Regions from separate parts of the Bacillus sp. C1 genome, predicted to be linked through region 1. Evidence: riboswitches for the same ligand, from Rfam matches in the RefSeq annotation. Region 1 holds a riboswitch; each other region holds the start of a gene.
The links. Region 1 has a riboswitch for S-adenosylmethionine ahead of ACX5JI_RS10855 (Na+/H+ antiporter NhaC family protein). Riboswitches for the same ligand answer to the same signal wherever they lie in the genome.
Positions count from the first base shown of each region.

Region 2: it holds a riboswitch for S-adenosylmethionine, as region 1 does, so the genes downstream of both, ACX5JI_RS18370 (PTS sugar transporter subunit IIA) here and ACX5JI_RS10855 (Na+/H+ antiporter NhaC family protein) in region 1, are expected to answer to the same signal.
Region 3: it holds a riboswitch for S-adenosylmethionine, as region 1 does, so the genes downstream of both, ACX5JI_RS14305 (methionine ABC transporter ATP-binding protein) here and ACX5JI_RS10855 (Na+/H+ antiporter NhaC family protein) in region 1, are expected to answer to the same signal.
Region 4: it holds a riboswitch for S-adenosylmethionine, as region 1 does, so the genes downstream of both, ACX5JI_RS02060 (bifunctional homocysteine S-methyltransferase/methylenetetrahydrofolate reductase) here and ACX5JI_RS10855 (Na+/H+ antiporter NhaC family protein) in region 1, are expected to answer to the same signal.

Region 1 is NZ_JBTMZT010000002.1:844,279-851,987, forward strand. Features, by position in the region: gene gltP (glutamate/aspartate:proton symporter GltP) at 35-1,306, shown strand; gene ACX5JI_RS10850 (ribonuclease FAU-1 family protein) at 1,374-1,892, shown strand; SAM riboswitch class I at 2,039-2,144, shown strand; gene ACX5JI_RS10855 (Na+/H+ antiporter NhaC family protein) at 2,238-3,554, shown strand; gene ACX5JI_RS10860 (ABC transporter permease) at 3,855-4,532, opposite strand; gene ACX5JI_RS10865 (DUF4097 family beta strand repeat-containing protein) at 4,545-5,393, opposite strand; gene ACX5JI_RS10870 (ABC transporter permease) at 5,423-6,097, opposite strand; gene ACX5JI_RS10875 (ABC transporter ATP-binding protein) at 6,094-7,014, opposite strand; gene ACX5JI_RS10880 (hypothetical protein) at 7,241-7,414, opposite strand; gene ACX5JI_RS10885 (hypothetical protein) at 7,632-7,709, opposite strand, start outside.
Region 2 is NZ_JBTMZT010000007.1:47,566-55,274, forward strand. Features, by position in the region: gene ACX5JI_RS18350 (phosphotransferase enzyme family protein) at 1-334, opposite strand, end outside; gene treC (alpha,alpha-phosphotrehalase) at 509-2,170, opposite strand; gene treP (PTS system trehalose-specific EIIBC component) at 2,184-3,611, opposite strand; gene treR (trehalose operon repressor) at 3,769-4,479, opposite strand; SAM riboswitch class I at 4,612-4,718, shown strand; SAM riboswitch class I at 4,787-4,887, shown strand; gene ACX5JI_RS18370 (PTS sugar transporter subunit IIA) at 4,988-5,446, shown strand; gene ACX5JI_RS18375 (PTS sugar transporter subunit IIB) at 5,461-5,781, shown strand; gene ACX5JI_RS18380 (PTS galactitol transporter subunit IIC) at 5,801-7,228, shown strand; gene ACX5JI_RS18385 (amino acid permease) at 7,604-7,709, shown strand, end outside.
Region 3 is NZ_JBTMZT010000004.1:92,952-100,660, reverse strand. Features, by position in the region: gene ACX5JI_RS14340 (phosphatase PAP2 family protein) at 1-350, opposite strand, end outside; gene ACX5JI_RS14335 (hypothetical protein) at 492-1,022, shown strand; gene ACX5JI_RS14330 (arsenate reductase family protein) at 1,270-1,635, shown strand; gene gcvH (glycine cleavage system protein GcvH) at 1,677-2,060, shown strand; gene ACX5JI_RS14320 (toprim domain-containing protein) at 2,378-2,722, shown strand; gene ACX5JI_RS14315 (thioredoxin family protein) at 2,726-3,034, shown strand; gene ACX5JI_RS14310 (hypothetical protein) at 3,187-3,531, shown strand; SAM riboswitch class I at 3,657-3,766, shown strand; gene ACX5JI_RS14305 (methionine ABC transporter ATP-binding protein) at 3,995-5,020, shown strand; gene ACX5JI_RS14300 (methionine ABC transporter permease) at 5,013-5,678, shown strand; gene metQ (methionine ABC transporter substrate-binding lipoprotein MetQ) at 5,705-6,511, shown strand; gene sufC (Fe-S cluster assembly ATPase SufC) at 6,751-7,536, shown strand; gene sufD (Fe-S cluster assembly protein SufD) at 7,552-7,709, shown strand, end outside.
Region 4 is NZ_JBTMZT010000001.1:394,425-402,133, reverse strand. Features, by position in the region: gene ACX5JI_RS02085 (HD domain-containing protein) at 1-436, opposite strand, end outside; gene ACX5JI_RS02080 (nucleoside 2-deoxyribosyltransferase) at 440-817, opposite strand; gene ACX5JI_RS02075 (DUF3966 domain-containing protein) at 923-1,162, opposite strand; gene murG (undecaprenyldiphospho-muramoylpentapeptide beta-N-acetylglucosaminyltransferase) at 1,273-2,331, opposite strand; gene ACX5JI_RS02060 (bifunctional homocysteine S-methyltransferase/methylenetetrahydrofolate reductase) at 2,585-4,417, opposite strand; SAM riboswitch class I at 4,486-4,596, opposite strand; SAM riboswitch class I at 4,799-4,911, shown strand; gene ACX5JI_RS02055 (methionine biosynthesis PLP-dependent protein) at 4,981-6,093, shown strand; gene metC (cystathionine beta-lyase) at 6,090-7,253, shown strand.

The DNA of each region.
Region 1 (7,709 bases):
AGTTATAGCATCAAAGAAGGGGGTTGCAGTAAGTATGAAAAGAATTGGACTTGCATGGCAAATTTTAATAGGGCTTGCACTTGGTATTGCAGTTGGGGCGATCTTTTATGGCAATAAAGAGGTAGTAGGATATTTACAACCAATTGGTGATATTTTCATTCGATTAATTAAAATGATTGTTGTACCAATCGTTGTAGCCAGTATCGTAGTTGGTGTTGCTGGCGTTGGTGATATAAAAAAACTAGGCCGATTAGGCGGAAAAACAATACTTTATTTTGAAATTATTACAACAATTGCAATTGTTGTCGGTTTATTGATAGCGAACATTTTCCAACCTGGAAACGGCGTTGATATGGATAAATTGACAAAGACAGATATTTCTAAATATACAGCTACAACAGAGCAAGTACAAAGTCACTCGTTTGCGGATACGTTTGTAAATATCGTTCCGACGAACATTATGAAATCATTGGCTGATGGCGATATGCTTGCCATTATTTTCTTCTCTGTATTATTCGGTTTAGGAGTTGCAGCAATTGGAGAAAGAGGAAGACCGGTTCTTCAATTTTTCCAAGGCGTAGCTGATGCAATGTTTTTTGTAACGAACCAAGTTATGAAATTTGCTCCATTTGGTGTATTTGCACTAATTGGTGTTACAGTTTCGACATTTGGTCTATCTTCATTAATTCCATTAGGAAAATTACTAATTGTCGTATATGGAGCAATGATCTTCTTCGTTGTAGTTGTATTAGGACTTACGGCGAAATTATTTGGAATTAATATTTTCCAATTTTTCAAAATTTTAAAAGACGAGCTTATTTTAGCATATTCTACTGCGAGCTCAGAAACGGTTTTACCGAAAATTATGGAGAAGATGGAGAAATTCGGTTGTCCGAAAGCAATTACATCTTTCGTTATTCCAACTGGTTATTCGTTTAACTTAGATGGATCGACGCTATATCAAGCAATTGCGGCACTTTTCTTAGCGCAAATGTACGGTATTGATTTATCCATTACACAACAAATTACATTGTTACTTGTGCTAATGGTTACATCTAAAGGTATTGCGGGTGTACCAGGTGTATCTTTCGTTGTATTATTAGCAACACTTGGTACAGTAGGCATTCCAGCAGAAGGTTTAGCATTTATCGCAGGTATTGACCGTATTTTAGATATGGCACGTACAGCAGTTAACGTAGTAGGTAACTCTTTAGCAGCTGTTGTTATGTCTAAGTGGGAAGGTCAATATGATGAAGCAAAAGGACAAGCCTATTTAAAAGAGATTTCAGAGAAACAAGCAGCTTAATGGTTGTTACGAAAGCCCTCACGTAAGACGTGGGGGCTTTTCATATAGAACTGGGGTGTTAAGAAAAATGAAACGAAAGTATGGGGATGGTTCGTCGTGGAATCGCTTAATAGAGAAATCGTATTCAGTGAAACACGTACAAAATGGTATGCTAGGTACATTGCAGATGAAAAAGGTGAAAGAGCCTAGTTATAAGCGATATAATCATCAAAAACTTTGTATTGCAAATGACAATTATACGTGGTTGCAATATTTTATAAACGATAAGAACTTTGCAATTACAGCTATGTTAAATGAAAAAAAAGAATTGGTTCAGTATTATATTGATGTGGCAAAAGAATATAAAATAGATGAACGCGGTATGCCGTATTTTGATGATTTATATTTAGATGTAGTATTATTACCTAATGGTAATATATATTTGCTAGATGAGGATGAATTAGAAGGAGCGTATAGAGCCGGAGATATTTCTAAAGAAGAGTATGATGTAGCTTGGAGTACAGCTAAGTGGCTTATCGCAACAATTGAAAAAGGAAAATTTTCTTGGATTACAATTTTAAAAACAGAAATTCAAAAAATAAAGTGATATTTGTGTGAAATGCTTGGATTATTCGCCCTTTTGTACAAATTCCAAAAAATACTAACTTTTTTTATGCAAATAATAATTGACTTTTGATTTGTAAGCGAGTAAAGTTAGGAAAGAAATTATTATTAAAAATAAAATATGAAACCTTCTTATAAAGAGAGGCGGAGGGACTGGCCCTACGATGCCTCGGCAGCGGACTCGATTTTAGAGTGCTGTGCCAAATCCAGCAAGCGTGTGCTTGACAGATGAGAAGAGTGTTTCTTATAGATGTATAAGACCTCTTCTCTTGGGAAGAGGTCTTTTATTGTAGAAAGAAAAGGTTTAGAAATAGGGAGAGATGTTATTTTGAAACAAACGAAGGGGAATGGCTTAGCTTTATTACCGCTTGGAATATTTTTAGCGCTATTTATTGGCTCTGGGATTATTACAGGTGATTTTTATAAGTTGCCAATACTTGTAGCGATTTTAATTGCTGTAGGGACTGCATTAGTAATGAATCGTAAAGAAAGCTTTACAGCTAAAGTAGAACGATTTGCTAAGGGTGCTGGCAATCCAGATATTATGATTATGGTGTTAATTTTTGTACTTGCAGGTGCATTTTCTGAAACGGCCAAAGGAATGGGCGGGGTTGATGCTACAGTAAATTTAGCGCTGTCTATTTTACCGCAAGGATTTATCGTTGCCGGAATTTTTGTTATAGGTGCTTTTATTTCGTTAGCAATGGGGACCTCAATGGGAACAATTGCTGCATTAGCACCAATTGCTGTAGGGATTAGTGGACAAACAGATATTTCGATTGCATTGACAATGGCGACAGTTGTCGGAGGAGCGATGTTTGGTGACAATTTATCATTTATTTCTGATACGACAATTGCAGCTGTTCGTTCGCAAGGGACAGAAATGAAGGATAAGTTTAAAACAAACTTTTTAATTGTATTGCCAGCTGCAATCATTACAATTTTATTATTGGTTTTCATTACATTAGGAAATCATACAGAAATAAAAGCTCAGACGTTTGATTGGGTGAAAATCTTACCATATGCTGGTGTGCTTGTTACGGCGTTACTTGGATGGAATGTACTTATTGTATTAACAGGCGGAACAGTGCTAGCTGGAGTTATTGGACTTATAGATGGAAGTTATACATTGGAAAGTTTCTTTAAAAGTGTAACAACAGGAATCGGTGGAATGATGGAGCTCGTGCTACTAGCCATTTTAATTGGTGGAATGGTTGAAATTATTCAATATAATGGTGGTATTCAATATTTAATGGATATGTTGACACGTAATATTCGTTCGAAAAAAGGTGCGGAATTTGGAATTGCTGGCTTAGTCAGTTTGACAAATATGTGTACAGCAAATAACACCATTTCTATCATTTGCACGGGTTCACTTGCAAAAAGTATTGCTGATCAATACGAAATTGATCCAAGAAAATCAGCAAGTGTATTGGATCTATTTTCATGTTGTATTCAAGGGATAATCCCGTATGGGGCGCAAATGTTAACAGCGGCGGGATTTGCGGCACTGTCTCCAATTGAATTGTTACCATATGCATTTTATCCAATTTTGGTTGGGATTTGTGGCATAATTTCTATTGCTATAGGCTTTCCACGTTTTTCAACAGCAGTAAAAAAAGAGGAATATAATAAAACAGCTTAATAAAGGAAATGTCTACTGAGGATTCATTTCAACTGTATATCGCATTCTTTTCTCAATATATTAGCAGAGAAAAGAATGTGATATTTTTTTACAGTTTTTGATGATTAACATGTAGTTTTTTGGCATGTTTTTTATTTTTTGTGTCTCTTGTGCGATCGAACAGTAATCTCCCATCGAAGGTGTGCTTTATAACAGTTGGGAGTTACCTTCTATATTCAGAGAACTCAAAAAAGTTAATCTGGTGTTAATATAGTAACTGTTTTAGTATAGTCCGTTGTTTGTTAGAGCACTATAGCTTTATTAAATATCACTTCTTTTAAAGTGGATAAGCGATCCGATTAGAATGATAAAACAGAAAATGGTCCAACCGATAGCTGAAATATAAAAGCTAGTTTGAGGTATGATCATCATACTAGGTAAGCTTTGTAGCCCACTCATAATGACTAGACACATGATTATTGAAAGGATTAAAGTTTTAGTAAACAGAGCAACAGAGAAAAATAGAATGGAATAAAATATTAAAGTGAAAAATTTTAGTTTAATAAGTATCAAAAGTTGATAAAAATCAGCAGTTGATATCACTTCAAATCCTGAAGAAATGGTAGCCATTACAATACAAGATATAAGATTAATAATCAATAGCAAAATTGAAAATAAAATTGCTACTAATAATTTTGTAGCCATGACTTGAAGACGAGATAACGGACGAATGAATAGTAATTTAGCAGTACCTGATGAGAATTCATTGCTTACAATTTGTGAAACAGTGATTATAATAATAAGGTAAAAAATTTGATTTTCTGTTTGAAATAAATAACAAACAGTTTCCCAGAAGCCTAGAGTACTTTGGTCATCACTCACTGCACTTAAGAGGAGAACAAATAAAACAGAAAGAAAAGCAATTCCAATCAAAGCCCAACTAGATGGTTTACTATAGATTTTCATATTTTCATTTTGAATATGATGAATAACGCTCATGTGTAGCCACTCCTATTGTTTTATTGAAATTTTACCTGTATCGCTACTTATAGTAGCTTTCGGAGTATTTTCCGTTTTTTGCCCAATACTCCCTGAAATTTTATTTATACCCGATTGTTTCCAATGGTTTTCTGTATTTGAATTTGTGATATCTAGATTAGTCTCGATATATCCATTTGAATGTAGATCAAGGGAAAGAGAGCTTGGTAATTTATTTGCACCGATTTGAACGTTTCCCTTGTTTGTATAAATTTCGCTATTTGCTAGAAGATGTGACCATTCATTAATTTGTATATTTCCGGAATTTGATTTGATATTAACATCTCCACTCAACTTGTTAATACGAACATGCCCACCAGTATTAACGGTAAATTTTTCTCCGGTAAATCTTTGTACATCAAGATTGCCAAGACTACTAGTAAATTCTAATTTTTTAGTGTGTAAATTACTATTAACATGTAAACTCGACATTTTCGTACTTATCGCTATTTTTTTAAAGTCTTTTTCCGGTAGATAAACATGTAAAGCAATCGTTTTTGTGAGGCTCAAAGCAGAAGCTCCCCCATTTTTTTCTACTGTATGAATTTCGATTGACTGGCCTTTTGAAGAAATAGTCGCATCATAATCAGCAAGTCTCGAAGCTTTACCTGCTATATTTGCATGGATTTTTCCATCTTGGCTAGGGTGAATTTTAATTCCTACTAGATCACTATTGATGTCTATATTGTCGATTCCGCTTGCTGAAATTGATTTTTGTTGTGTTTTGAAATCCTTTGTAAAGAGACTATTTACAGCCAATACTCCGCCAATTAATACAATGAAAACGAGTATTATACTAATCCAATTTGCATTTTTTTTCATTTTTTAAACTCCTTCTACTAATTCCTAACTTATATATCTTGTTTTTTGAATTGTGTCCATCCAATAATTGTGAAAATCATATAGAATGTCGTCCAGATTCCTAGAGATAAAGGGATACTAAACCCTGGAATAATAGGGATGTAATTACTAGTAAATAGAGAAATCATTAAACTAATCAGGAGGCTAAGCCCGATATTACGAGTCAAAATAGCTAGCGCAAAAGCTACAGATGTGTAGAATGGAAAAATTAATAGTTTGAGCATAATAGGCCCAGAAAGTGAAAGAGCTACATCTAGTTGAGTAATTCCCTTAAAACCAAATAGTATAGCTGCATTTATACATCCTAGTATAATGCTTCCCAAAAACCCTAATAGTGAAAATAATAGTGTGGCAAGATATTTTGATAGTAAGATATTTGCCCGAGAATTAGATGAAATTAATAAAAGTTTAATTGTTCCTCCTGAAAATTCGCTGTTAATGATTTGAGAAGCGATTATAACAGTAAGAACAAAGAAGGCCTGATTAGCACTTTGAACCACATAAGCAGTAAATTCCCAAAAAGATGTAGCAACTACTTTTCCTTGTAATGTTTGTATATATACAAATGAAAAAGTTAAAATGTATGCGATAAGGAAAGATATATAAGTGGTACGTTGTTGATAAAGTTTCATGTTCTCATTTTTAATTAAGTTTAGTAGACTCATATTTTGTTACCTTCTGTAATTTCTAAAAATTTATCTTCTAATGTTTGTGTCTCATATTGGATTCCGTAAACTTGACATCCTAAATTTAGTAGTTCTTTCATTAATGTCGATATATTTTCTTTATCAGTAGTAATGGGAATTCCTTTATCTGTAATTTGAATAGATTGGTCAGGAAAAACTTCTTTAAAGTAAGAAATAGCAACATTAGCAGGCTCCACTTGGAAATAAGCAACCATATCTGATGACGCTTTTAAGTCGGCTATATTTTGTACCTTAAGTAGTTTCCCGTTTTGGATAATTCCTATTCGATCACACATGAGTTCAATTTCTTGGAGTAAATGCGAGGAAACAAATACAGCCATGTTTTCCTTGTGAGCTAGTTTTCGAATATAGTTACGGAATTCACGAATTCCTGCTGGATCAAGTCCATTTGTCGGTTCGTCTAGAATAAGTAATGATGGAGAGTGAAGCAGTGCTTGTGCTAGTCCTAATCGTTGGCGCATACCTAAAGAATAGGTTCCAACTTTTTCATGAAGTCTGTTTTCTAGACCGACTAACTTTGATACTTCCATAATTCGATTATGATCTACTCCTTTATGCATACGAGCAAAATGTAATAAATTTTTATAGCCAGTTAGATACTTATAAAGATCAGGGTTTTCAATAATAGCACCAACATGAGCAATTGCCTTGGAAAATTGACTTTTTAAATTGTGACCTTGAATGAAAACTTCTCCTTTTGTGCTCAAAGATAATCCAACAATCATTCGGATCGTGGATGTTTTCCCAGCTCCATTTGGGCCTAAAAAACCAAAAACTTCCCCTGGATAGATATCTAGCGATAGATTGTCAACAATCACCTTCTTTTCAATAGTTTTTGTTAAATTTTTCAGTTGTAATACAGGTTGCTTTTCCATACTATCACCTCGGATAATTAATATTTATGTATATTTCATACAGATAGAGTAAAAGTTTACTGAAACATATACTTCATAATATTTATTGATATTGACTCATGAATGCAAAATGTAAATCATAATTTTTAGTGTTTGAAACAGTTTATGTTTAATTGTATTAAACATAAACTGAAAAAAAAAATAAGGATTGAAATTTTTTCCCACCGTGGATATGTTTGATTGAAACTTAGTTATTTCTAGTAACTAACATAAGCGTAGCACAGACAATGGAAAGTAAGAGACCACCATACATCGCGTATTGAGCATTTTCTTGGCCTACAACGTAATAGAGAAATGCATTCAAGCCTACTGAAAGGATACCAATTAGGGCTCCCCATTTCATTACTTTAGTTAGTGTCATAATATATTACCTCCAATTATAGATAAAATTTCTTCGCAATTTCGTGCACGTATACTTAGATGACTTTAAATGTATATTTATTGATAGTGCCTCATGAATACTAAGTATAAATCATAGTTTTTAGTGTCTGAAATGGTTTATGTTTAATTGTATTAAACATAAACTTTAAAAAAATAAGGATTGAAAATTTTTTCATCGTGGATTGGTTTGATTAAACCTAGTTATTTCTAGTAACTAACATAAGCGTAGCACAGACAATGGAAAGTAAGAGACCACCATACATCGCGTATTGAGC
Region 2 (7,709 bases), on a different contig from region 1:
GTGCATATGAAAAAAGAGAAGCATAAAAGAAGGTCCCATCTATCGCTTCTATTCCTTCTACGAGTTTTCTAGATTTTGAATAATAAGGTCCGGCAATTTTAGCTCCTTGCTCTTTCAAATACTGTAAAAAATCTAATTCTGCTTCTACTTGTTTTTCAGATCGATGAGAAGAATGCGTTAACCTTAGTACATACGGTACTCTCTTTTCATCTTCTGCACGAAAAATATAGTTTTCAAAATCACCAAGTGGCGTTTCTTCCACCGTAACGTTAAATCGCTTTCTAGCTTCCTCCAAAATTTCATTCGTAAAAACTCGTTCTACAGCTATTTCCATTTGTATCTCTCCCCTTATTTATGTATCCATATATAATTCGCCATACAAGTGAAAAATACTTCTATAAAAATGTAACTAAGTTAACACTCCAGCATATGAACAGTAATCCGTTTGAAACATAACACAAAATAAATAAGAGGCTGTACGTTATACACATACAACCTCTTATTTCAATTAATTAATAAACCGGTACACTATAGATTCATACGGTCTCAGTGTAAGGTTTCTAATATCATTACTTGAATCCTCATAATTCGATAGTAATATTTCTTGCTTCATTTCATTATCTATCATTTCTTCTTGCACAGAATATATAATTGTCTCTTCATAAAAATTATTGACCACAAGTAGTACTTCATCTTCTAGCTTCCGTGTATATACCCATACATTCGGATGACTTGCATCTATCATTTCATATTTCCCATTTGTAATGATATCGTATTTCTTTCTAAGTTTAACGAGCCTTTTATAGTGATAAAAAATAGATTGTTTATCTTTCAGTGCCTTTTCTACATTCACCTCTTTATAATTACCCGCAACGGAAATCCAAGGCGTATTTGTTGTAAATCCAGCATGTTCCTCTTCATTCCACTGCATCGGTGTACGAGAATTATCACGAGATTTTTGCTGTAAGATTTCAATAATGTCTTCATCTAACATGCCTTCTTCTCGTTTCATTTTATAAATATTTAAAGATTCTACATCACGATACAAATTGATATTATCAAATCCTGGATTCGTCATTCCGATTTCTTCACCTTGATAAATATAAGGTGTGCCTTGTAACATATGCAGCGCAGTAGCTAACATTTTTGCTGATTCATTTCTATATGTTTTATCGTTCCCAAAACGAGATACGATGCGCGGTTGATCATGGTTACACCAAAATAATGCGTTCCATCCTCCGCCCTCTTGCATCTCACTTTGCCACTTCGACATAATTTCTTTCAGCTGTATAAAGTCAAAATCAGCTTTTGTCCATTTATCACCATTTGGGTAATCTACTTTTAAATGATGAAAGCTAAATGTCATACTTAACTCATTGCGATCTGGATTTGAATATTTAATACAATTCTCAATTGTCGTCGATGACATTTCTCCAACAGTAATTACATCATGCCCTTCAAATACTTCGTGATTCATTTCTTGTAAATATTCATGAACACGAGGTCCATCTGTATAATATTTACGCCCATCACTTGTAGCTGATGTTCCTTCATCATCTACAAAGTGCTGTTCTTTTGAGATTAAGTTAATAACGTCAAGCCTAAATCCTCTAACACCTTTATCCAGCCAAAAATGCATCATTTCATATACTTCTTTTCGAAGCTGTTCATTTTCCCAGTTTAAATCAGCTTGTGTTTTATCAAATAAATGTAAATAATATTGCCTTGTCTTTTCGTCATATTCCCAAGCAGAACCACCAAATTTAGATTGCCAATTATTCTTTTCATCACGCCATATATAGAAATCACGGTACGGACTATTTTTATCTTCGCGCGCCTTTTTGAACCAACCATGCTCCGTTGAACTATGATTAACAACAATATCAAGCATAATATCAATGTCACGTTTTTTCGCTTCTAGTAAAAGTTCTTCAAATTCCTCCATCGTTCCATAAGACGGGTCTATAGAATAATAGTCGCTCACATCATAGCCATTATCATTTTGCGGTGAACGATAAATTGGCGTTAGCCAAATATAATCAACACCAAGCTCCTGTAAATAATCTAACTTCTCTGTGACACCTTTTATATCGCCCGTCTCTGTATTGTAATAGCTATTAAAGCTTTTCGGATAAATTTGATAGACAACACTTTTCTGCCAATCTTTCATGTCAAACTTCCTCCTACTTCTTTTTTATTCGTTTTGCAAATAACCATGTTAAAACAAATGGTACTACTACTGCGACTATCATCCCAACAACAAACATCGGAATCGATTTCGGAATGATGGAAATAAATGCTGGTAATCCCCCAATTCCGATCGCTGGTGCTAATACCCCATTTAATGTAATGAATACAGCTGCTAGTGCCGAACCAATAATTGCTGCATAAAACGGAAATTTATTTCGTAAGTTTACGCCAAACATCGCTGGTTCTGTAATACCGAAGTACGCTGAAATTGCGGATGTAGACGCCATACTTTTATCATTTTGATTTTTAGAAATCCAAAACATCGCCAGCGCAGCACTACCTTGTGCAATATTAGAAAGTGCAATCATCGGCCAAATGAACGTACCACCATGTTGTGCGATTAACTGTAAGTCAATTGCAATAAACATATGATGCATCCCCGTAATTACAAGTGGTGCATATAGTGCGCCAAATAGAATTGCACCAAGTACTGGTACTGTTTCATATACACCAACTAATCCAGCCGTTAGTAAATCACCAATATGACGTGTAACTGGACCGATAATTCCTAGTGCTAGTACACCAGTCACAACGATTGTCGTAATCGGCACAACTAATAGTTGAATCGCATTTGGTACATGTTTTTTTAAGAAAATCTCAATTTTACTTAATACAAATGCCGCTACTAAAACCGGTAATATTTGTCCTTGATATCCTACCTTTTCAATTTGGAAAAGACCTAAAATGTCAAAGTACTCAATCTTTTGCCCATCAAGTCCCGCTGCTGCTTTCCCATAATTCCATGCATTTAATAAATCCGGATGTACAAGCATTAATCCCATTACAATCCCAAGTATTGGACTTCCACCAAAACGCTTCGTTGCTGACCACCCAACAAGCGCTGGTAAGAATACGAATGCTGTATTTGCCATCAAATTAATTAAATCCCATAATCCGCCTAAGTTCGGATATACTTCTAGTAAATTCTTTCCATCAAAAAATAAGTCCTTAGCACCTAATAAATTATTAATCCCCATCAATAAACCAGCAGTAACAATCGCTGGTAAAATCGGCATAAATACATCAGAAAATATCTTTACAAATTTTTGCATCGGATTTAACTTTTGATTCCCCGAATCCTTCACATCCGCTACTGTCGATTCCTTCATACCTGTAAGCACAATCAATTCCGCATATACGCGGTCCACATCTCCTGGACCAATAACAATTTGAAACACACCAGCGTTATGAAACGCTCCTTTCACTAAAGAAATCGCTTGCAATTTATCGTTATCTATTTTACTTTCATCCTTTAACGCAATACGAAGTCTCGTTACACAATGAGCTGCCTGTTCAATGTTCTCTTCCCCGCCAATATATTTCAGCACCTCTTCTGCTACTTTCCGATAATCTTTGGCCATCTCCCATCCCTCTTTTCTCTTTTTTTGATACCGTTTACAAATACATATTAACTCGTATATATAAGTTAGTCAACACTCGTATATACGAGTTTGCGAAATTTTTTCTTATTCCCCCAAAACGCAAAAAAAGGAGATGAAACTTTATCGTTTCATCTCCTCATTTTCTCCGAGCTACATCTGAAAAATGAAAAATATCAAGTCGATGCCGTGACTCTGTATATTCAAACTGGCTTCCATCATAAAGATGCGTAAAGTTTTTGACAACAACAACATAATCTGTACCATTCAAATCTAAATATTTTTGATCATCCTCTGTACAAGGCTGAACTTCAATAACACGCTGTGCATAACTAATATGTAATCCTAAATCTTGTTCAATATATTTATAAATCGAATTCTCAGCAATTTCTTTTGTTAATCCGGGAATATATTCAGATACAAAATAGTTTACATCTAAAATTACATTTTCCCCATCAATATTTCGAACACGTTTAATATGATCTACCTTTGTTTTCGTCTTTACATTTAATGATTTTGCGATTTCTTTCGAGACTAACAATTGTTCCTGTTCTACAACACTCGTTATACATTTGCGCCCTAATCGTTCGTTTTCCTCTTGAAAACTCACAATACCGCCAAAGTTAAATTCAATATTTTTTCGTTTTAAAACGAAAACGCCTTTACCGTGAATCTTTTGTACGTACCCACGTTCCTGTAATAAATCAACAGCTTTTCTTACTGTCCCACGGCTTGCTTCATACTGTTTCATTAATTCTGTTTCAGAAGGAATTTTACACCCTTCTTTTAACTTGCGATTATCAATTGAATCACTTATCTCCGTATAAATCTGCTCATACTTACTCATCATCTTGAATAACCCCTTGCCACCTTCTTTTTCTACTTGTATTATAGCATGCCAGAAAATTAGTTTTTCCTCTTGATTATTTTACACATTAGCTATACAATATTCACATATTTTACAAAAATCAAAATTAACAAACTCTTATCAAGAGAGGTGGAGGGACTGGCCCTATGAAACCTCGGCAACCCCTATGTTATTTAGGTAGGTGCCAATTCCTTTAGAATTTAAATTCTAAAAGATAAGAAGAAGCGATATTGTGTATTCAAAAACCTTCTTCTTATCGAGAAGGTTTTTTATTATTTTCATACTTTCATCCTTATCAAGAGAGGTGGAGGGACCGGCCCTATGAAACCTCGGCAACCCCTATATTATTAGGTAGGTGCCAATTCCTGCGTTTAAAGCGACAGATAAGGCGATGATTTTCTATCAAAGTAATCATCCCTTTCTTCGTATAGAAAGGGGTGATTTTTTATTACCACATAACTAAATTACAACTAAAGAGGAGATGAGTTATTTGGATATTTTCCATGAACAATTTATTTACCCAAAACTTTCAGGCACGACATTTAAAGAAATTTTAGAGAAAGTTTCCACCGACTTACTTATACAGGGATTTGTAAAAGAAACCTTCTCACAAGCTGTCCTAGAACGAGAAATGCATCATCCAACAGGTCTCCCCACCGGAAACATCGGGGTAGCAATTCCTCATACTGATTCTTCACATATTATACAACCTGTCATTAGTGTAATTACATTAGAATCATCTATCCCTTTTACTCTTATGGGAAATCTCGAAAAAGAAACAACAAATGTGCAAGTTCTGTTCTTACTTGCATTACAAGACGGTAGACAACATATTCAAATACTTAAGGAAATTATGAAACTTATTCAACATCCACAGCAGCTTCAACAGCTAACTGCTGCATCTACAAAATTAGAGATTATAAACTCTATTTCAGCTCTTACTATTTAAGGAGGAAAAAAAACATGAGAACATTTCATATTTTAACAGTTTGTGGTTCAGGTACAGTCAGCTCTACTATGGTTTCAGAAAAACTAAAAGAGGCTTTAAGCGAAGATTATATTACGATTACGACAACTGAGGTTAAGCCGACACAAGTCGAACAGTTTTTGGAAGAAAGACAATATGACTTTATTGCTTACACTACACCTATCCCTCAAAACCTTTCTATTCCAACCATTAATGCTGTTGGATTTTTAACTGGTTTTGATGAAGAAAGTTTTTTAGAAGAAGTAAGACACGTCATTCATACCATTGTAGAAAAGGAAACTATCACAAATTTATAAGACGGGTGGATTGATACAAATGGAGCTAGAATTTCTTAAAAAGATTTTTGACACATTTGGTGCATCTATTTTTGTACCAATTGTTATTTTTATAATCGCCATTGCTTTAAAAGTAAATCGTAAAAAAGCTTTTTATTCTGCTTTATACGCAGGTATCGGCTTACAAGGCTTCACTCTTTTACTCAATGCTTATATCCCTATTATTATGCCTGTCGTTCAAAATATGGTGAAAAGTACAGGAGTCAGTCTTCCAGTATTTGATATTGGCTGGCAAGCTAGCTCTATTGTTGCCTATTCTACGGAAGTTGGAATGATCTTTGTAGGCGTTGCACTATTACTTCAAATCGGATTATTTTTAATAAAATGGACAAACATTTTCCAACCTGGAGATTTGTGGAACAATTATTCCTACATGGTATGGGGCTCTATGATTTATTTAGTTACAAATAACTTATGGTTGGCTTTTGCTTGTATGATTACACTCAATCTTTACAGTCTTCTTTTTGCAGAACTATTATCCAAAAGATGGTCTACATATTTTCAGTATCCTCGCTGTGCGATTGTACAGCTACATCATGTTGGGAGTATTCCATTTGCAATTGGATTAAATCGTCTTCTAACAAAGATAGGTGTTGGAAAAGTAAATGCCAATCCAGAAGTTCTAAAGAAAAAACTAGGATTATTTGGAGAACCTATTTTTCTAGGGCTCTTTCTCGGTGCTAGTATCGGAATTTTAGGGAACTTTCATTCTCTTAATACGTTAAAAGCATGGGGACAAATTACTACTGTAGGAATTTCAACCGCTGCTATTATGACTATTTTTCCAAAGGTTTCAGGGATATTTGCTCAAGCTTTTTTACCACTTACAGAATCTGCAAAAAAAAATATTAACAAAGATAAAAATAACCCAAGAGATTGGTATTTAGGTGTAAATGATGCAATGGGATATGGTGAAACCGCTACACTAACAACTGGTATCTTACTCATTCCAATTATGGTTATACTAGCATTAATTTTACCTGGAAATGAAGTACTCCCTATTGTCGATCTAATTGCACTCCCTTATATGGTTCAAGGAATAGTAGCAATTACAAATGGAAATATTTTTAAATCTATTCTAATTGGTGTAATTTGGTTTAGCTTAGGCCTTTATATGGCAACGTACACTGCACCAATATTTACAGAAGTTGCACAACAAGTTGGAGTAACCATTCCAGCGGGTGTCCTTCTGATTACAAGTTTCGGAATTCTTACATCTCCTGTAACAGGACTAATTTTTTTAGCATTTTTATCAAAATCTCCTTTCTGGATTGGGGGTATACTTCTTCTTTATATTGTCACATATGTATTCTTTAGAAAATACAAACTGGATATCCAAAACTATTTAGAACATGCCAATGATTTACCTTTGCATGATTCTGTAAATATAAAACAAGCTAAAATGTAAGTTTTACCAACACCAAACAAATCAAAAATGTTCATGCATTTTCAAACAAAAATATATGTACTTATAAATTTTTTTCTTTTCATTCTAAAAGACATGTAGTATACTAACTTCAAAATCAGAGGAGAAAGGGAGCAAAGAACTATGCTTACGAATACAACTGTAGTTACATTTGCACAAAAACATCATCATCATACGTAAACCCTTGAAACCTAGCGGAAAAATTCACGCGTAGGTACAAGGGTTATTCCCGTTGTACCTACACTTCGGCAAAGAGCCATGTAGGTATTTTTTATCTACATGGCTCTTTTTTATTTTCCAAAAATGCTAGTAAAAAACGATGAGTAAGCAAAACTACTACAAAGGAGTTATACAACTATGGGAACAAAAAAATGGGGTTTATGGATTTTAACAGCATTTGTTGTTGGAAATATGGTTGGCGGCGGCGTATTTATGCTTCCAGCAAATTTAGCGCAAGTATCAG
Region 3 (7,709 bases), on a different contig from region 1:
AAGCTAGAAAATACATCTGTTCCTACTACAGTAGGACGAGGTACTGTTGTTTGCCAAAAATAATAGATCGAAAAGCATGCGAGTTTTCCAAGAATAACGCCGCTTAATGTTATATAGTACTGTTTTCGATTAGCGAAACAATAATAAATGAGTGCTCCATATAGATATGGAAACCAAAGTAAATATGGAATGATAAATGCCTTTACAAATGGAATCCAATCATCAATTACTGTTGTAACATTAACAGCGTGTGTTCCAGATTTATTGAGTACATCGTAAAGGGGGCTTACGAGTACGAGTAGAAGTATATAACTTAATGGAAGAAAAGATGAAAGCTTATATTTTTTCATGATGATCTCCTAGTGTTTAGTAATATAAGTAAACCTTGTTGATTATAATATAGAAACTCTAAAGGGGCTATTGATTTTACTTACATTTTCTTAAATGAACCTTACATTTTTGTCACTTGACTTTGAATGGAGGGGTTAGATATGAAACGTTTGTGGGGGCTGTTAGTTCTCATATTGTTCTGTCTAGTGGGAGCGGGTTGTGAAAAGAAGAATGTGCCGCCTATCCAAGAGTATAACGGGAGGGCACTAAAGGTTGGAGTTGTCGGCGAGGCGCCCAAGGATACATTTAGAAATATAAAGTTTGTAAATGTAAAGTTAGAAGAAATGAAGGAGAAGTCTGAGGAGGTTGATGGATTTCTCGTTATGAAAGAATATTTTGAAGAAGCATCAACAGAAAAATATACGGACTTATTTTTAAACTTAAAAAAGCCAGTGTTTTTTATTGGCTTAAAGGATCGACCGTATATAATTTTTACTAATAAAGATTTAGATTATAGTAATGCACCGAAAGATGGGGCAATGATGTATACGCAAGGGTTTGTAAACGCTGGAAGAAGCACAGGCCAGTATTGGGGGATGGGATTATATAATGATACCTTTTCAGAGCAAAGTATTCACAATATGTATATAACAGTATTTCAAACGATTGCGGATTATTTGAGTAGGCAGTAAGGAGCTCTTGATTTAGGAGCTGCTTCTTTTTTTATTTAATCAAACGTTTGTTTAACATATATGTTCGGGTGCAACCGTAAATCGAGAGAAAAAATTTTATATATAGAAATGGCGGAAAAATGCGAAAAATTTGCAGGATAAAAGAAAATTATCACGAAATAAGTTAGAGTTTGGAGAAGAATCGTTTGAAATAAGAGAATGTTTTCTATATGATAAAGATAAAGGTTAGTAAAAAGTAGGTGAATTTATGACAGTAACATTTTATTCATATCCAAAGTGTGGCACATGTCAAAAAGCAAAGAAATGGTTTGAGGCAAACGATGTAGCATATGAAATGATTCATATTGTTGAAAATCCACCGTCAAAAGAAGATTTACGTAATTTACATGCGAAAAGTGAATTGCCATTAAAAAAATTCTTTAATACAAGTGGAATGCGTTACCGTGAACTTGGCTTAAAAGATAAGTTAAAGGATGCAAGTGAGGACGAAATGTTTGAACTATTAGCGTCTGACGGCATGTTGATTAAACGTCCAATCGTAACAGATGGCACGAATGTAACACTTGGTTTTAACGAAGAGCAGTTTGAAAGTGTGTGGAAAAAGTACCAATAAGGTATTTTTACATAATTAATACATTCACTGGAGGTACAGTCATGAGCATTCCAAATCATTTACGTTACTCTGAAGAACACGAATGGGTAAAAACTGAAGGCAACGAAGTTGTTATCGGTATTACTCATTTTGCACAAAGTGAGTTAGGCGATATCGTATTCGTTGAACTTCCTGAAGTAGGTGCAACAATTGAAGCTGACGAGCCATTCGGAAGCGTAGAATCTGTTAAAACAGTTTCTGAATTATACGCACCTGTAAGTGGTAAAGTTGTAGCAGTAAACGAAGACTTAAGCGACCAACCAGAACTTGTTAACGAATCTCCATACGAAGGTGCATGGATGGTTAAAGTTGAACTTTCTGATGCAAGTGAATTAGAGAAGTTATTATCTGCAGAAAAATACGCAGAAATGACAAACCAAGACTAATTTTAGTCGAGATAAAAGGGACAGCCTATGTGCTGTCCTTTTTGTTTTGCATTTTGTGAGCCAACGACCTCCTATTCTGAGCGAGCCGCTTGCGCTTTTCATTGTCTAGCTCCAGCGGCTAGAATGTTCGGTGGCTTCGTGTCTTCCTGCGAGGCAAAGAGCGCCTCTACATCAGAAGCTCCATCCCCCTCACATTCTGAGCGAGCCGCTTGCGCTTTTCTTCTTTACAAAAATAAACAGGAAACAACATGAAAATATCGAATATACTATATACTAATAAGGTTGTTTTATAGTACATGGTGATCGGGTGATGACATATGGTTTATGTAGAGAAAGTCATTATTGTCGAAGGAAAGTCAGATAGAAGAAAGATTGAATCTATTATTCGAGAACCTGTGGAAATTGTTTGTACAAATGGTACAATTGGTTTGTCGAAAATGGATGAGTTCATTGATCAGTTTTTTGATAAAGAAGTATATGTGCTAGTGGATGCAGATGATGCAGGGGAGAAGCTAAGAAAGCAATTTCGTAAGGAATTTCCGCAAGCTGAGCATATTTACATTGATCGTTCGTATCGTGAAGTGGCAACTGCGCCGTCTTCGCATTTAGCGAATGTATTATGGGGAGCTGACATCGACGTTTATACAGAATATTTACGGTAAGGAATGATAGAAGTGATTGAGTGGACAGGTGCTGAAGCTACAGCTCTAATAGCAGACCAAGAAAAAATAGTGTTATATGTATATACACCGATGTGTGGAACATGCCAATTAGCAAAGAAGATGCTAACGGTGGTAGAGGCTACTATAGCTGAATTAGAAATAGGAATGCTAGATTTAAACTATGCCCCTTATTTAGCGAGAGAGTATGAAATAGAAAGTGTACCTTGTTTACTTGTATTTGAAAGAGGAGCACTGATGAAGAAAATATATGCATTTCATTCGGTTGAATATTTATATAAAGAATTACAGTAGGCGGCAAAGTTTTTGCCGCCTCGACATATTTCTTGGGAAATATGCTTGAAAGATAGAAGTGCTACATTATTTGTCGAGAGAAAGTAACAGGATTGCCCTTTGAGGAGATGGAATGGTATGTAGTAGAAAGTGATATGAAGGATGTGACTAGAATGGAATTATATTCGTTGCTTCAATCATTTGTAACGTATGCCAATAGCCAATATCACCTCGAGCCACTTTTACGCCAAAGAGAGAAGACAATTAATATTTGTTTTAGGGATGAGTGTTACTCACTTCAAATTTCAAGAGAGTATATACAACTTTTGAAAGAGGCGAGGGGAACAGAGCAACTTGTTTGTTTTCAAGAGGAAGATTTACGGCGATTAGTAACTGGAAATGTACGATTACAAACGCTTTTAAATAGTGGGCGTGTTCAATATAACGGAACGTATCGTACGATGTTATTATTGGAATCTGTATTTCATATATGTAAACCAATGTCTGTCGGGGCTTAATATTCTGAAGTTTCTCTTTTTGCGAAAATTTCTATTGACATAATGGTTGTATATTGATACAATTCAAGTCATAAAATATAGACAATTTCATAAATTTTAAATCAGACGAAAATTCAATCTGATTTCTCTTATCAAGAGAGGTGGAGGGACTGAGCCCTATGAAACCCGGCAACCGTCAACTTTTATGTTGAAATGGTGCCAATTCCTGCAAAGCAAATGCTTTGAGAGATGAGAGGAAGGGATAATGTTGATATACGCATATAAACCTTTCTGCTCATTCTAAAAGCAGAAAGGTTTTTTGTTGTTTGAATGAGGAGGACATTCGAATAATAAGAAGAGCTAACAAGAAATTTAGCTATAGCGACAGTTAGGTTTAAGCAATTCTCACATTAAAAATAAAAAATTGTGGGAGTAAATCAGAACGAGCTGCTTACGCTTTTTAACTAAAAAAGGGGTGAACATCATGATTTTATTAGAGAATGTAAAGAAAATATATAAGTCAAAAAGTGGTGATGTCACTGCTGTGGATAATGCCAATTTAAAAATAGAGAAAGGTGAAATTTTTGGCGTTATTGGATATAGTGGCGCTGGGAAAAGTTCTTTAATTAGATTGTTTAATCAATTAGAGAAACCAACTTCCGGACAAATTACGATAGCAAATCGTGTGATTTCAGCGATTACTGGAAGTGAGCTTCGAAAAGCAAGGCAAGAAATTGGTATGATTTTTCAGCACTTCAACTTACTTTGGTCACGAACGGTTCGTGAAAATATTGCGTTTCCACTTGAAATTGCAGGTGTAGATAAAGAACAAAGAAAAAAACGTGTGGATGAGTTAATTCGTCTTGTTGGATTGGAAGGAAGAGGCGATGCATATCCGTCTCAACTAAGCGGAGGACAGAAGCAGCGCGTTGGGATTGCAAGAGCATTAGCGAATGACCCGAAAGTACTCCTCTGCGACGAAGCGACATCAGCACTTGATCCAGAAACGACAGATCAAATTTTAGATTTACTATTAGATATTAATAAACGTCTTGGTTTAACGATTGTACTTATTACACATGAAATGCATGTCATTCAAAAAATTTGTAATCGCGTTGCAGTAATGGAAAAAGGGAAAATCGTAGAGACAGGTCCTGTACTAGATGTATTCCGTAACCCGCAGCAGGAGATTACAAAGCGATTTGTACAACAAATAACAGATTCAGAAGATACGAATGAAACGATTGAGAGCCTATTAGAGAAATATCCAGAAGGTAAAGTGATTCGTTTGCAGTTTATTGGCGATTCTGTAGAGCGGCCGGTACTTCAGAGATTGATGAGACGGGATGATATAGAAGTGAGTGTGCTGCAAGGGAATATTGCACAAACAAATAATGGATCTTATGGAAACTTAGTCGTTCATTTGAATGGTACAGAGGCTGCAATCCAGCAAGCAATCGAAGGAATTCATCAAGAACAAGTAGAGCTGGAGGTGATTGCGCATGGATAAGTTACTTGCAAACGTAGATTGGAATCAAATGCTAGAAGCAACAGGTGAAACATTATACATGACGGCAATTGCAGCGCTTGCTACATTTGCTTTAGGTCTCATTTTAGGATTATTACTCTTTATGACAGCAAAAGATAATTTGTGGGAAAACAAGATGGTTCATACTGTGATTGGAGCGTTTGTGAATATTTTCCGCTCGATCCCATTTATCATTTTAATTATTTTATTAATCCCATTTACGAAGCTTCTTCTTGGAACAATTCTTGGAGCGAGTGCAGCGCTGCCAGCTTTAATTATTGGGGCAGCACCGTTTTATGCAAGGATGGTTGAAATCGCGCTTCGTGAAATTGATAAAGGTGTGATTGAAGCTTCAAAAGCAATGGGAGCAAAAACGAGCACAATCATTTGGAAAGTATTAATACCAGAATCATTACCAGCGCTCGTATCGGGTATTACAGTAACAACAATTGCTCTTGTAGGTTATACAGCAATGGCAGGTGTTGTCGGTGCTGGAGGTCTTGGGACACTTGCTTATTTAGATGGATTTCAAAGGGGACATAATGATGTAACAATTGTTGCGACAATTTGCATATTACTCGTTGTGTTTTTGATTCAGATTATTGGGGACCTTGTTACAACTCGAATTGATAAACGATAAATAAAAAGGGGAAGGGTGTTTATAACATGAAAAAATTATTACTGTCAGCACTTATTACAACGTCAATTTTTGGGTTAGCGGCTTGCGGAGGAAAAAGTGAAGATAAGCTTGTTGTTGGTGCTTCTAACGTACCACACGCTGAGATTTTAGAGAAGGCAAAACCGTTACTTGAGAAAAAAGGAATCGAATTAGACATTAAACCATTCCAAGATTACGTATTGCCGAATAAATCGTTAGCAGATAAAGAGATAGATGCAAACTACTTTCAACATATTCCGTACTTAGAGAAAGAAATTAAAGATAAAGGTTACAAGTTTGAAATTGCAGGGAAAATTCATTTAGAACCAATTGGTGTCTATTCTCAAAAATATAAGAGTTTAAAAGAACTTCCAGATGGAGCGACAATTATTATGAGTAACTCGGTTGCTGACCATGGGCGTGGTTTAGCCATTTTACAAAAAGCAGGTATTTTAAAAATTAAAGAAGGTGTAGACCCAGTTAAAGCTACTCCAAAAGATATTGCGGATAATCCGAAAAACTTGAAATTCAAAACGGACATTGAGCCTGGCTTATTACCGCAAGTGTATAACAATAAAGAAGGCGATGCTGTTTTAATTAATTCTAACTATGCGATTGATGCGAAATTAGATCCAGCGAAAGATGCGATTGCGATTGAAGATAATAATTCTCCATATGCAAACGTTGTTGCGGTTCGTAAAGGTGATAAGGATAAAAAAGAAATTAAAGCTCTTGTAGAAGTGTTACATTCAAAAGAAATTCAAGATTTCATTAAGAAAGAATATAAAGGGACAGTTGTTCCTGTAAAAGAATAATGACTTGAAAAAGGGCTGAGAAATCTCCAGCTCTTTTTTCTTTATATAAATAAGAAGAAAGATGTATCATAGTAGAATGTGAAGGAAATACTTATATACATTTGTGAAAAAATTGTTACATTTTCTCAACGTTTGCGATATCATTTTATTTGATATAAAATTAGAATGAGAATAAAATGAGAATATGAACGTTTTAGGAATTTTTAAAATGTATATAGAGGATTAATGGAGGTATTGAGATGGCTGGTTCTACATTAACGGTTAAAGATTTACATGTATCAATCGATGGCAAAGAAATTTTAAAAGGTGTAAACCTTGAAGTAAAAGGTGGAGAAATCCACGCAATTATGGGACCTAACGGAACAGGTAAATCAACTTTATCTTCTGCAATTATGGGTCACCCAAAATATGAAGTAACAGAAGGTAGCATCATCATCGACGGTGAAGATGTATTAGAAATGGAAGTAGATGAGCGTGCACAAGCGGGTCTATTCCTAGCAATGCAATATCCAAGTGAAATTAGCGGAGTAACAAACGCTGACTTCTTACGTTCTGCAATTAATGCACGACGCGAGGAAGGCGATGAAATTTCTCTTATGAAATTTATCCGTACATTAGATAAAAATATGGAATTCCTAGAAATGGATCCAGAAATGGCACAACGTTATTTAAACGAAGGTTTCTCTGGCGGTGAGAAAAAACGTAACGAAATTCTTCAATTAATGATGATTGAGCCGAAAATCGCAATCTTAGATGAAATCGACTCTGGTCTTGATATCGATGCATTAAAAGTTGTATCTAAAGGTATTAACGAAATGCGCGGTGAAGAATTCGGTTGCCTAATGATTACGCATTACCAACGTCTATTAAACTACATCACTCCAGACTTCGTTCACGTTATGATGAACGGTCGCATTGTTAAATCTGGTGGCCCTGAGCTTGCACAACGTCTAGAAGCTGAAGGTTACGACTGGATTAAAAAAGAATTAGGTATTGAAGACGAAACAGCAGAGCAAGAAGCGTAAGAGAGGAGCATAAACATGACAATTGGTACATTACCTTTCGATCAAGAAACAATCCGTCAGCGCGCTAGCGAAGTAAACGAAGCTGCTTGGTTGACTGAGTTCCGCTTACAAGCTCTTGCACAAGCAACTGAACTTCCAATGCCAACGCCTGATAAAACAAAAATCGATAAATG
Region 4 (7,709 bases), on a different contig from region 1:
GATCCGCACACAAGGCCGGTAATGGTTGTTCCAACAACATCCATTGTTCCCAGTTTTGCAGTATTTTAGAATCATGTCCATACTTTTGTAAAATAAGAGGAATATCCGAGTTTTCAATAACTGTATCAAAAATATATTCATGATAGTCTTCATCTTTTTTATGTAATACACGATCTACAACGTGCGAAAAAGCAGTATGTGATACATCGTGAAGTAATGCTGCAATTTGCTCCGCTTCACTCCCGCCAAGCATTTTTACCAGCAGCATAACTCCAATTGAATGTTCATAACGTGTTACATTCCACTCTGGTTTTACAAGAAAGCTCGCTCCAACTTGGTGAACCTTCTTCAACCTTTGCATAGCTTCTGTTTGTAATAACTCTTCTAATACACCATCTATTTCAAAATCCCCGTATATCGAATCATAAATCTGCATGTTCTACGCCTCTCCTTTATTCGTGACGTATGAAATAAACCGATCCACATCTCCTTGAAAAATACCCACTTCTGGTAAATGATAAAACGTTGTTTGCAGCGGATTATTTTCATGATACAGATGGATTTCCTTTTCTAAAGCAATTGCCATACCAAGCTCTATATGACTACCATTTCCGCCATCTAGTAAAAGTAAGAAAACATCCGCTAATTGAATTGCCTGTCTTTCTGCTTGACCAATCTTCTGCAGCTGTTCTCTATTTGTCGCTCTTTCATTTTGAGTCCAATCATATGTATGATGCCATCCCATTTCTTTCAGTTTACTCGCTACAAATTGAACAAGATTTTTATTTTGAAAACTTGATGCGATATAAAAATTCATCTTAATTAACTCCTTATTTATATACATCTAAAGAGAAACTCCTTTTTAGCGTTACTACTAATGATAGAGAAGCATTTCGCCAAAAGAAATCCCCACCTTCAAAACTTATTTTGCGTTTACGTGGTGGGGGATCTCATGATTTTCTCTTATTTTTTGTTTTTTATCACTTTCATCGACTAACATTTCTAATTCAGCTGTTATTTCCGATTTTTCTAAGTTTCGTTCTTGTGCAAATTTTCTTGAAATGTAAACAATAACACTACCAACATACAAGACAAAACATATAATTAGAGCAGTATTTTCATAGATACTTAGCTCCAAAACAGTCACTCCTAATCCATTCATATTTTCACGCTCAAAGAACTGGAATTTCTCTATTAAATCTCTGTTATTGTACCATAAATACAGTAATTCTTCGAACCTTTCCTTCTACTACAAAAGGCATGATTTTTTAATCATGCTTCCATAATATATTTTACAATAGTCTGCACGGCTTCTTTCCCACTATATTTTTTAAATCCTTTTTTATACTCCGCACAATTACGATCGAGCTCTTCTACACACTCTATAAGGGATGGTGCTGTGATATTTTCTTCATATAAAACCGATGCATATCCTTGTCTTTCAAACGATTGTGCATTTAAGATTTGATCTCCACGGCTTGAAGCTTTCGGTAATGGAATTAAAATCATGGGCTTTTGCAATGTTAAAAATTCAAAAATCGCATTTGATCCAGCACGTGAGATGACAAAATCCGTTGCTCCTAATACATCTGGTAATTCGCCCTGTACATATTCAAACTGCCTATATCCTTCCAGACCTTGTAATTTCCCATCTAGATTCCCTTTCCCGCATAGGTGAACAACTTGATACTTTTTAAGGAGCTGTGGCAATGCTTCTCGTACTGTTTCATTAATCTTCTTTGCACCTAAACTTCCTCCCATAACCGTGATAACTGGTTTTCTAGTATGGAACTTAAGAAATTGCAGTCCTTTCTCACGTTTTCCACGTAACACTTCTTCCCTTACAGGTGAACCTGTATAAACCACCTTCTCTTTTGGCAGATGCTGTGCCGCTTCTTCAAACGTGATAAATATTTTGGAAGCAAAGCGAAGTGCAATTTTATTTGCTAGCCCTGGCGTCATATCAGACTCATGTAAAAAAACCGGAACACGATTCAGCCAGCCAGCAATTACTACTGGGACAGATACAAAGCCACCCTTTGAAAAAATAACATCTGGTTTTAATTTTCGTATTCGCGTATAAGCATCCAGCACACCTTTCATAACAAGGAAAGGATCTTTTATATTTTTCAAATCAAAATAACGACGCAACTTTCCGCTCGCTATACTATAGTACGGAATTCCTTCATTCTCTATAATCGTTTTTTCAATCCCTTGATGAGAACCAATATAAGAAATATCCCATCCCTTTTCTTGCAGATGTGGAATAATTGCTAAGTTAGGTGTTACATGACCTGCGGACCCGCCGCCTGTAAAGACTATTCTTTTCATATGTCTCCCCCTTCTACACTATAGTACACTAAAATATCGTGCTTCGGGGTGAGCAAATACCATTGCCGTTACGATGCTTCTGGCTCCATCATAAAGTGAAACTTTAATCAGTGGGGTGGCTTCATCCCCCACTGATTATTAGCCCTCACCAATCGGGATTTTACGGGCATCCTGACTCCCACCTAACTTCTTTACTGTCGCTGAATTAAGCGAAATAGCATTTCATGTTGCACTCTCATTTTTATCGCTTTCATCATTTAATTCCCTCTTTTACTTCTTGCTTTACTCTTACATACTTAACAAGATTTTCTGTAATTTCATAGTTCAAAAATGGTGTAATGAGATAGATGCCATTAAAATATTTCATCGCCGCATCAATTAACTCTTGTGAAATACGAATACCTTCTGTAATTGCAGCCTCCTTGGTTTCATGACCATCCATTCGATTTCTTACTTCCTCTGGCAATGTAATACCTGGCACCTCAAAATGAAGAAAATCAGCATTACGTTTACTTACTAAAGGCATAATCCCAATAAAAATTGGTTGTTCCAAATGCTTTGTTGCTTCATAAACTTCTTCAATTAAGGCTACATCGTAAATGGGTTGTGTTAAAAAATACTCTGCACCAGCTGCAATTTTTCTTTCCATCCTTTTCACTGCTGCTTTTAAATGTCTCACGTGCGGATTAAAAGCGCCCCCAACAGAAAACCTTGTCGCCGGGCCAATTGTTTTCCCTAAAATAGAACGACCATCATTCATTTCTTTAATCATTTTAATTAGTTCAATAGAAGACAAATCATATACAGACGTCGCTCCAGGAAAATCCCCTACTCTTGCCGGGTCACCTGTTAAAGCTAACACTTCCTCCATCCCTAAAGCTGATAAACCAAGTAAATGAGATTGCAATCCAATAACATTATGGTCACGACATGTTAAGTGCGTCAGCACTGGAATATCATGTTTTGTTAATAACGCTCCCATTGCCATATTAGAAATGCGCGGAGATGCTAATGAGTTATCTGCTAACGTAATGGCATCTGCACCTGCTCGTTTTAGTACTCTAGCTCCTTCAAAAAAACGTTGTGTATCCAATGTTTTTGGGGGATCTAATTCAACAACAACTGTTGTCCGCTTCTTCGCTTTCTCTGCAAGAGTAACAGGTGTACTCTTACGTTTTGCTTGTGTGTGGATCACTTCTTTTCTTTGAACAATTTGTTTTTCTGTAACAGGTGTTACATTCTCAATCGCACGCTTCATCCCTTCAATATGTGCCGGCGTTGTACCACAACAACCCCCTAATAAACGAATACCTTGTTCAATAAATTTTGGTGTCATCGCTTCAAAATAAGCAGGGCTACCTTCATATACATACCGCCCTTCTACATAATTCGGAAGACCTGCATTTGGATAAGCTGATAAATAACCATTTTTAGGAATAGATATCATTTTGAAAGCTTCCGTCATATGAAGCGGTCCTAATTGACAATTTAGTCCAACTACATTAGCACCGTAATCTAAAATTTGTGTTACGATTTCATTTACATCATTGCCATTTTGCGTTGTTCCTGCTTCATGAAGTGCTAACTGTGCAACAATTGGAATATCTGTTTGTTTTCGCAATACTTTCACCGCATGTAACAATTCGAATTCATCATAAAATGTTTCTAACAATAATCCATCAACTTTTTCTTCTAATAATGCCTCTGCCTGCTCAAGTAGCATAAATTCTCGTTCCATATCAGTCGTTGTAACAGCTCCGATGTGCTTCATCCCACCAATCGTCCCTAAAATAGCGTTTCGCTCTGTAACAGCCGCTTTTGCAAGCTTAACCGCAGCTTTATTAATTTGGACCACCTGATTTTCTAAACCATACATGCGCAATTTCGCTTCATTGGCACCATACGTATTTGTTTGAATAACATCTGCTCCAGCAGCTACATATTGTTTATGAATCGATATAATAAGATCTGGATCGGATACGTTTAATTCTTCAAAACTACTTTGCAAACCATGAGAATGTAATAATGTTCCGATTGCACCATCACCGATAACAATTCCTTTTGATAATAAGTCTAGTAATTTCACCCTTCTCCCTCTTTTCTATCAATATAAAAACCCCTCTTCACCTGAAGAGGGGGACATGAGTAATCCTCCTCTTATCATGCAAAACAAATTGTTTTGCAGGTATTAGCACCGTTTCAAACATTTCGTTTGAAGGTTGCCGGGTTTCACAGGGCCTTTCCCTCCACCGCTCTTAATAAGAGTTTATCTTTATTAGTAATCTATGTTTTAAAAGGAAATACGTGTACTTTTTAACAATCTTTGTTAATTTTCTCATAAAGTTAGCATGAGAAAAAATAAAAGTCAATGGAATCAGGATAAAAATAAAAAATATTTAAAATAAAGTTGCAATTCAGTTATCTTTTGTTGTAAAGTTAAACTCATAATAAAATTTCATACAAACTATTCTTATCTAGAGAGGTAGAGGGACTGGCCCTGTGACACCTCAGCAACCATTAACACGTTCGTTAATAAGGTGCTAATTCCAGCAAATTGTGAACAAATTTGACAGATAAGAAGAAGACTATATTCGCATGAAAGCCTTCTTCTTAGAAGGCTTTTTTATTTTTATCAAGGAGGAATCTCACATGTCAACAATTGAAACAAAACTAGCTCAAATCGGAAACCGAAGCGAAACTACAACAGGAACTGTTAACCCCCCTGTTTATTTTTCAACGGCTTATCGGCATGAAGGAATTGGAAAATCAACAGGTTTTGATTATTCACGAACAGGTAACCCAACACGTGGTCTGTTAGAACATGCAATTGCTGATTTAGAAGAAGGGGAACAAGGTTATGCCTGTAGTTCTGGAATGGCAGCTGTTCTTCTTGTTCTTTCTTTATTCCGCTCTGGAGATGAACTTATCGTATCAGAAGACTTATACGGGGGAACCTATCGCTTATTTTCAGAACATGAGGAAAAATGGAATATTCGATGTAGATACGTAGATACACAATCTATTAAACAAATAGAACAAGCCATCACTTCTCAAACAAAGGCTATTTTCATAGAAACACCGACCAATCCATTAATGCAAGTAACAGATCTTGCAGCTGTCTCGGCCGTTGCAAAACGACATGGAGTCCTACTTATTGTAGATAATACTTTCTACACTCCTTATATACAACAACCATTGACAGAAGGGGCAGATATTGTCCTTCATAGCGCCACAAAATATTTAGGCGGTCATAATGATGTATTAAGCGGCCTTGTCGTTGCAAAAGGTCAAACACTTTGTGAAAAACTTGCCCACTATCATAATGCTTCTGGCGTTGTATTAAGTCCCTTCGATTCTTGGTTATTAATTCGCGGTATGAAAACATTGGCGCTCCGTATGAAACAACATGAAGAAAACGCAAAGAAAATCGTGTCTTATTTAAGGGAAGAAGACGGTGTAACCGATGTTTTTTATCCAGGACGAGGCGGCATGATTTCATTTCGTCTCCGCGATGAAAAATGGATAAATCCTTTCTTACAATCTTTATCATTAATTACATTTGCCGAAAGTCTTGGCGGGGTTGAGAGTTTAATGACCTATCCAGCAACACAAACACATGCAGATATTCCAGAAGCTGTGCGTACAGCGCGCGGGGTATGTAATCGCCTACTCCGTTTCTCCGTTGGCATTGAAGATGGTGATGATTTAATTCAAGACTTAAAGCAAGCTATTAAACATGTAAAAGAAGGTGTAAGAATATGAGTTATTCAATAGATACACTCTTACTTCATAACCAATATAAACATGATTCACAAACAGGAGCTGTTAACGTTCCTATTTATAATACATCAACATTCCATCAATTTGATGTAGATACCTTTGGAAAATACGACTACAGTCGCTCTGGGAATCCAACACGTGAAGCACTTGAAAACATAATTGCTTTATTAGAAGAGGGAACAAAAGGATTTGCCTTTTCATCTGGAATCGCAGCGATTTCTACTGCATTTCTCCTTCTTTCACAAGGCGATCATGTTCTCATTTCAGAAGATGTATACGGTGGAACGTATCGGATTGTGACAGAAGTCCTCTCTCGTTACGGTGTTTCACATACATTCGTCGATATGACGAATGTAGAGAAAGTAAAACAAAACATTAGACCGAATACAAAAGTATTTTACATTGAAACACCATCCAATCCATTATTAAAAGTAACCGACATTCGTGCTGTTTGTGCATTAGCAAAATCTGCTGGGGCTCTCACTTTTGTTGATAACACATTTTTAACACCATTGTTCCAAAAACCACTTGAACTCGGAGCCGATGTTGTACTTCATAGCGCAACAAAATTTATTGCTGGTCACAGTGATGTTACAGCTGGATTGGCAGTTGTAAAAAATGAGGAACTCGCTCAAAAACTAGGTTTCTTACAAAATGCCTTTGGCGCTATATTAGGGCCACAAGATTGTTCTCTCGTTCTTCGCGGCCTGAAAACATTGCATGTACGTCTTGAACACTCAGCAAGAAATGCAAACACAATTGCTCACTTTTTACAAAAACATTCAAAAATTCAAAATGTGTATTATCCTGGATTACAGTCACATCTCGGCTATGACATACAACAAGTACAATCCAAATCCGCTGGTGCTGTACTATCTTTCGAGCTACAATCCGAAGAAGCTTTACGACAATTTTTATCTCAAGTTAAACTCCCCGTATTTGCAGTAAGTTTAGGAGCTGTAGAATCTATCCTTTCTTATCCTGCAAAAATGTCACATGCAGCATTATCACAAGATGCACGTGATGAAAGAGGTATTTCTAATTCATTGCTCCGTTTATCAGTTGGCCTTGAAAATGTAGATGATTTAATTGCCGATTTTGAAAATGCTCTTTCTTATGTCGAAGAACCTGTGAATGCATAAGGAATTTTTATTCAACATTGAAATAAAAAAAGGATAGACCAAGCAAATCACATCTACTTGGTCTATCCTTTTTTATTTACTATTATGATACTGATTACAAATTAAGGTGATTTCTTTTCTAATATCAATAACTAACTCAGCATCAGATTCTTTGGCCAATCGTATCACATCATCACCACTGATCGTTTTTAAGTAAATAGCTAGGAAAATGAAAATGTTGTATAAAGTTATGTTATCCCTTCCGTCCAAAATTTGCATTCGATATAAGAGTATAAAATCCTTTTTCTTATTATTTCAAAAATTTTGTATATTCATTTGAAAGAACAAAAAATTCATGATAAAATCGTGTTATAAATGTATCTGTATCTTCAAACATCGTGTTACAAAACGTACAAATTAAACGATTTTATTTACATCACGTTCTCTTTTCTTACAATTTCTTTACTTTAGAACATT